Regions from separate parts of the Pseudoalteromonas sp. GB56 genome, predicted to be linked through region 1. Evidence: predicted binding sites of a transcription regulator. Region 1 holds the regulator's gene; the other holds the start of a gene.

Evidence for each region. Region 1 encodes FliA, which starts transcription of late flagellar genes. Its sites were predicted from a motif close to CTAAAGNTNNNNNNNNNNNNGCCGATA; they were not measured.
Region 2: ACH19P_RS13880 (DUF3530 family protein) is a predicted target of FliA. The motif match lies at 1,367-1,393, and genes of this name have one in related genera.

What each region holds. Positions count from the first base shown of each region.
Region 1 covers NZ_JBPCHK010000001.1:1,334,946-1,338,363, reverse strand. Annotated here, with positions in the region: gene ACH19P_RS06295 (protein phosphatase CheZ) at 1-596, opposite strand, end outside; gene cheY (chemotaxis response regulator CheY) at 615-998, opposite strand; gene ACH19P_RS06285 (RNA polymerase sigma factor FliA) at 1,039-1,761, opposite strand; partial or broken gene ACH19P_RS06280 (MinD/ParA family protein) at 1,776-2,637, opposite strand; partial or broken gene flhF (flagellar biosynthesis protein FlhF) at 2,630-3,418, opposite strand, start outside.
Region 2 covers NZ_JBPCHK010000001.1:2,987,057-2,990,474, reverse strand. Annotated here, with positions in the region: gene djlA (co-chaperone DjlA) at 1-452, shown strand, start outside; gene ACH19P_RS13880 (DUF3530 family protein) at 435-1,316, opposite strand; partial or broken gene rluA (bifunctional tRNA pseudouridine(32) synthase/23S rRNA pseudouridine(746) synthase RluA) at 1,425-2,079, opposite strand; gene rapA (RNA polymerase-associated protein RapA) at 2,122-3,418, opposite strand, start outside.

The sequences.
Region 1 (3,418 bases):
GCAAAGACCGTCAGTAAATTAATCAAACTGTCTTCAACTTCACGTACTAACTCAATAACGCGACGAATGACCTGACCCGTGAGGTCTTGATAGTCTTGTGCCATCAACACATTGTTGAGTAAATCATGCAGCTCCAACGTGCTTTCTTGAGAGCGTCCCATAAACCCATCGAGTTGGTGGCATAATTGCTTGAATTCACCGATTTCTAAATCTCGGCGCATCAATTTATCCCAAGAGGGTTTGATTTGGTGTAAATCCGTCGACAATCGCTCAGCAATTGGAAGGCTAGCTTCGACCGCATCCATGGTTTTATTTGCGGCCTGTTCAGTCATTTCCATGACATAGTTTAGCCGTTGCTTGGCGTCAGGTATGGCTTCATGAGTCAGATTTGTCAGGCGGGTATCTAATTGAAAATTCTTTAGTGACTCATGAAGCTGCCGAGTGAGTTTACCCACTTCGGCAAATAGTTCAGATTGCTCTTTGGAAGCAGCATCGAGGATCAGCTGGTCAGCTTTTTCCTGCTCACCTTGTTCAAGAAAGGAAACAAGCTGCTTAGCCTGTTCTAGGGTAATATGAGGTGCAGCGGGAGCTGACATATGCCTCTCCTTAATCTGTTAACCTAAACGCTCGAACACTTTATCCAATTTTGTTTTCAGCGTCGCTGCAGTAAATGGTTTAACAATATAGCCATTCACGCCTGCTTGTGCTGCTGCAATAATTTGCTCTTTCTTGGCTTCCGCAGTCACCATCAATACTGGAATGTGTTTTAGGTTATCGTCTGCGCGAATAGCACGAAGAAGGTCGATGCCCTGCATACCTGGCATATTCCAATCTGTTACCACAAAATCAAACTCTTGATTCTGTAACATTGGTAATGCTGTGCTACCGTCATCCGCTTCTTGCACGTTGGTAAAGCCTAAATCACGCAAAAGGTTTTTAATGATTCTTCTCATCGTTGAAAAGTCATCAACCACAAGAATTTTCATGTTCTTATCCAAAGTATCCTCCAGTGAGGTATGAACCTGTTTCTACTTACTACTAATTGACCCAGTCACTGACTTTCGCTTTAAGCTTAATCATTGCCTGACCATGGATTTGGCTCACACGAGACTCGCTAACGTCTAGTATTTGCCCTATTTCTTTTAAATTCATTTCATCGTTGTAGTACAACGATAGCACCAACGCATCGCGTTCAGGTAGCGACTTAATCGCCTCCACTAATGCGCTGTTAAAGCGTTCGCTTTGGACACTCGCATAGGGTTTGCCCGTGTCTGATTGATCACTGTGAGTGACGATGACATCTTCATCCACACCCAAGTCCTCAATGCCTAGCACCTTAGAACAATTTACATCATTTAAAATATGATGGTATTCATCAAGGGAAATATCAAGTTTTTCAGCTACTTCAACATCCTTCGGCTCGCGACCTAACAAGCCTTCTAGCTCATTTATCGCTTGCGCAACCGAGCGACTGTTTCTGTGCACAGAACGAGGCGCCCAATCACCACGGCGTATCTCATCAAGCATCGCGCCACGAATGCGAATACCGGCGAAAGTTTCAAAGCTCGCGCCTTTCGATGCATCGAAGGTTTTAGAGGCTTCAATAAGACCTATCATGCCGGACTGAATTAAATCATCGAGTTGAACGCTAGCGGGTAAACGTGCCAATAGGTGGCACGCGACACGTTTTACCAGTGCTGCATGTCGCTCTACGAGAGAGTTTAGTTGCTGTTGATGCTGATACCCGGCGACTCTATTCATAGTTGCTCTAACCGCTAGTTATTGACTAACTTCTCAATAAAAAACTCTAGGTGGCCTGAAGGCTGATTCGGAACAGGCCATTTCACTGCCTTGCTGGCCAAACTTTTAAGTGACACAGACGCAGGTGAATTAGGAAACAGAATCAACGACGGCTTTTTGACGACGTGTCGATTTACGCATGTTTTCATCGTAAGGGATGGTTGCCACCAATTCCAAAGCCACATCTAAGAATCGATCTGTCACTTTAGAAAGCTTAGCAAAGAGGTCTTGGCCTTCACGTAAACTACGCACCATGTTGGCAACAATTTTGAATTTATATACGCCGTGCTCACGACTTAATATTTTAATGAGTGCGTAGGCATCAGTAATGGATGTGGGCTCATCACAGACGACAACAACGACATCTTGTGACGCGCGCGAAAAGCTCAACACCATATCAGAGATACCCGCAGCGGTATCAACAATGAGAACGTCAAATTCATTATCGAGTTCACTAAACGCACGAATAAGCCCGGCGTGCTCCGCTGGACTTAATTCAACCATAGACTGAGAACCCGAGGTTGCTGGGGCAATACGAATGCCCGCCGGACCCGTGACAAGAATATCGCGTAAATCACACTCGCCACTGAGTACATGAGAAAGGTTTTTTTCAACACGCAGACCAAGCATAACGTCACAGTTGGCTAACCCTAAATCGGCATCGAGGACGAGGACACGTTTGCCCTGCTGTCCCAAAGCGATAGCCAGGTTAAGCGATACATTAGTTTTACCTACGCCACCTTTGCCGCCTGTAACGGCGATGACTTTAACGCCTTGATTATTATTCTGATTCATTCTACGAAGGCCGCTTGCTTGATCGTGCACTGTGTTAATCATACATTCCTACTGCTTGAGACGCCACTGCCTGACGCCCCCCTGGAGCTGCTGTTTGTTTTGCTTTTTGACGTTTAATAAACAATTGTTCAGCCTTTCTAACCATTTTTTCTGAGTTTGCTACTCGAATATCTTCTGGAACACGCTGACCGTTAGTAAGATACCCTATTGGGAGGCGATTTTGAATCGCTACACTCATAATCTCGCCTAAACTTAGACTTTCATCAAGTTTGGTGAAAATACAGCCACTTAAGTCAATTTTTTGGAAGTGTTTGATTGACTCTTGCAACACTTCTCGCTGTGCCGTTGCACTTAAAACTAAATAGCTTCGGATATCCACTGACGCATTACGCATAAGCGTATTTAATTGTTCACTTAAACGTAAATCGCGCTGGCTCATACCCGCTGTGTCAATTAATACTAGACGCTTATTGCGAAGTTGATAAAGCACATCGGCCAGTTCATTGGCATCTTTTACTTGTTTCACAGAACAACCAATGATGCGCCCATAGGTCGCAAGCTGTTCGAACGCACCAATACGGTAGGTATCAGTGGTAATCAATGCAACATTGTCAGCGCCATATTTCTGCGCACCCAATGCTGCAAGCTTAGCGACTGTCGTTGTTTTACCGACCCCAGTTGGCCCCACTAACGCATACACGCCACCATGACGCAAAATTTCGTTGCCCGTGGTGTGCATTTGTTTATGCATCATTTCGAGCACAACCTGCCATGCCTCTTTACGCGACAAGTCATCAGGCACATAACGCACAAGTTGTTCTGC
Region 2 (3,418 bases), 1.7 Mb from region 1:
GGCGTTTTGACCTGATTCAATTATTTCTCGAAATTCAAATTCAAATGGCGTTTAGTGATGGCCATTTAGCACCTCAAGAAAAAGCGTTGTTAGAGCAAGTTGCTAAAGGATTGGGAGTGAGCAAAACCCACTTCAGTTTTATTTTAAAACGCTATCAAGCTGAGTTTGCTTTTCGCCAGCAGCAGCAACGCTTTCATCAACAAGGGAGCCATAGTCGAGGCTCACAAAACACAGCGAGCAGCGGTATGAGTCGTGCTCAGGCGTTGAATATACTTGGTCTGGAAGAAGGTGCTGACGAACGAACGGTCAAAAAAGCTTACCGAAAACTGATGTCACAACATCACCCAGATAAACTGGTTTCTCAGGGCTTGCCTGAGCACATGATGAAATTAGCACAGAAGAAAAGCCAAGATATTCAGGCAGCGTATGAATATTTAAAAAAGGCGGCGTAAAAAGCCGTCGATTTCTTGTGATATCCGTGCTGTTTGCTGCGGATTATCAATTTCATCAAGTAAGTTAACCTGGCGATAGTCGAGTTTCTGATTCCTTTGCGCCCACATATTACTTTGCTCCACAAGCGCTTGTGACCAATTTGAAGCATGAGTGTCTCTGATATCAAATACCGCAGGCGCGATTATTGAGAAGTTGGCACTGATGTGTCGGTTGCGCTCTGGATCTGGCAAATAAGTGTTAAATGCTACAATCGCCTGCAAAGGCAAATCTGGATATTCGGTGAAATACTCACTCAGTAGACCTGCACTCTGGCCAACCGCAAATAGACTAATCGGCTTTTCAGATTCCTGTGCTTTTTCCATCACGGATTCGAGTTGTGCGAGTAACTGACTTTTGTACGTATCTAAATCCACAATTTGTGTAGGTACTTGAAAGGGCGGCACATAGCTTTGCTCTGACGCTGAAGGGGCATTCGCTTGTGCGGGAGTCTCAGTGTCTGCCGGTGCTGAATTTTCATCGGCTGGCGCTGTTGGAGTTTCAGCTGCAGCTGCGACGTCTTCAACATCTGACATAGTAAAGCTTGCGCGGGTGATCACCAAATAGCTGTCGTAGCCTTTGTGACTTAATGCGTTGCGCAACTGAGTAAAGCCAGCTTTGGCGCCAACGGGGTCCAGTAGGGGAGCAAAAAAAATCAAGGTACCGCGGTGAACCGGTGCCATGTAAGGGCGGTGCACGACTTCAAATTCCTCTCCCTGTGCCAGCAAACTCACAGGTTCATCTAAGCTCATTGCGTGCGCATCGGTTGCAGGCACAATGCCTGACAAAGTGGCTATAACACTGATTGCAAAAACCCAATTACGCATATAAAAACTCACAACGAACCCAGCGTGAAATTATAGATATCATGAGTTTACATCGGCCAACACAGATAAAAGTTTAGCGGATATTGACCTGAGTTTTTTGCGCAGTGCTTAGAACGGACACGGCGCTGTAAAGGTAAGCGATTCTCCCGTACTTGGGTGGGCAATCGTCAACCAATGAGCGTGCAATTGTAAGCGTTGTGCGCGCGCTTTCGCCTCGGGGTGAGCGTAAAGTCTGTCGCCCAAAATCACATGACCGAGTGACAGCATATGTACTCTTAATTGATGGCTGCGCCCAGTCACAGGCGTTAATTGCACACGAGAGGCGTTGTTTAGTGTACTTAATACTTGGTAGTGTGTGAGTGAAGGCTTACCGTTTTCCATATCCACCATCTGCTTTGGGCGGTTTGGCCAATCACAAATCAGCGGTAAATCAACCGACCCTTGCTTCGGCTCGAGGTAACCTTCGACGATAGCTATGTATTCTTTGGCTGTGTGGCGCTCTTGAAACTGCATACTCAAATTGCGATGTGCTTCTTTGTTTAAGGCTAAACAGATAACCCCAGATGTGGCCATATCTAGGCGATGCACAATTTTCGCAGTCGGAAATACTAAGTTGGCGCGACGGATTAAGCAGTCTGCATGTTTCGGGTCTTTACCTGGGACGGTCAGCAATCCGCTTGGTTTATCAAGGATCAGCAGAATCATCGTCTTGATAAATAATATTCAGGTAAGGAAATCGCGGGGGATTGTAGTTTAACAGCATGACCAGCCTCATCAATTAAGGCCGGCCATTTTAATGAAATGCCTAGTGGCTGACAACGATTAAGCGGATAGCGTCGAGCTTTACTTTGGCTTTATCAATGTATTCATCCATTTGCGTGCGACTTTTCTGGAAGTGAGTCAGCTCTTCATCACGAATGTTTGGATTGATTTCCTTCAAGCTCGTCAAACGCTCAAGCTCACTGTCTACAGCCTGATGCATCGCTGTTTTGGCATTGACGCGTAAGGTCTCCATGGTGGTTTGCGCCAGTTCGTTGCCTTGTTCAATTAGCGGGTGAATCGCACTTTGTAAGGCATTTACGAGTTTTGATGCTGTCTGGCGGCCAACAGCGTTGAGTTGTTGGTTGAAGGCATCAAAAGCCACGTTTTCACCGAGGTTATTGCCGCCTTTATCTAGCAGCACGCGAATCGGTGTTGGTGGCAAGTAGCGTCCTAATTGCAGTGCCTTCGGTGCCATGGCTTCAGCGATATAAATGAGCTCTACAAAATAGGTGCCTGCTGGTAGCTTTTTGTTTTTTAACAAAGCTACAGACGCAGTACCAAAGTCGTCATCGCAAATCATGTCCATGGCGCCTTCGACCATGGGGTGATCCCAGCTTAGGAAGTGTAAGTCTTCTTGTGCCAACGCGGTATCACGGTCAAAGGTGACACTGATACCTTCATCTTTTAGAAATGGGAAGTTCGCGCCCAGCATGTGCTCAGTCGGCTTCAAGATGATGCTATTTTCACCTTTGTCTTCTTGATTTACGCCCCAGGTATCAAACACGTTAATCATGTATGTAGGAAGGGTGAAGTCGTCGTCCATTGCGCTGATGTCTTGCACCAAGTGCTCTGACTTACCTTGGCCACTTGAGTGCAATTCCAGCAAGCGGTCACGGCCTGATTCCATCTGTGCCTTAAGTGCTTGATAGCGCGTGCTAACGCGCTCTAGGAGCTCACTTAATGACTCATCTTGGTATTCTTTTGCTGCCAATAATTGCAATAACTCATCGCCAAACTCCTGATTGAGCATATGGCCCGTGGTTGACGTGTGCTCGAACGCATTTAGACCTTCGTGGTACCAACGTAACAGAGTTTGCTGCGCGCTGTCTTCGAAGTAGGGCACATGTATTTTAATGTCTTGTGTTTGGCCAATACGGTCAAGTCGACCGATGCGCTGCTCTAACAAATCAGGGTTTAGCGGTAGGTCGAATAAGGCCATATGATGCGCAAACTGGAAGTTACGACCTTCTGAACCAATTTCAGAGCAAATCAGTACTTGGGCACTGTCTTCCAAATCAGCGAAGAATGCGGCAGCTCGGTCACGCTCTATAATGCTCATG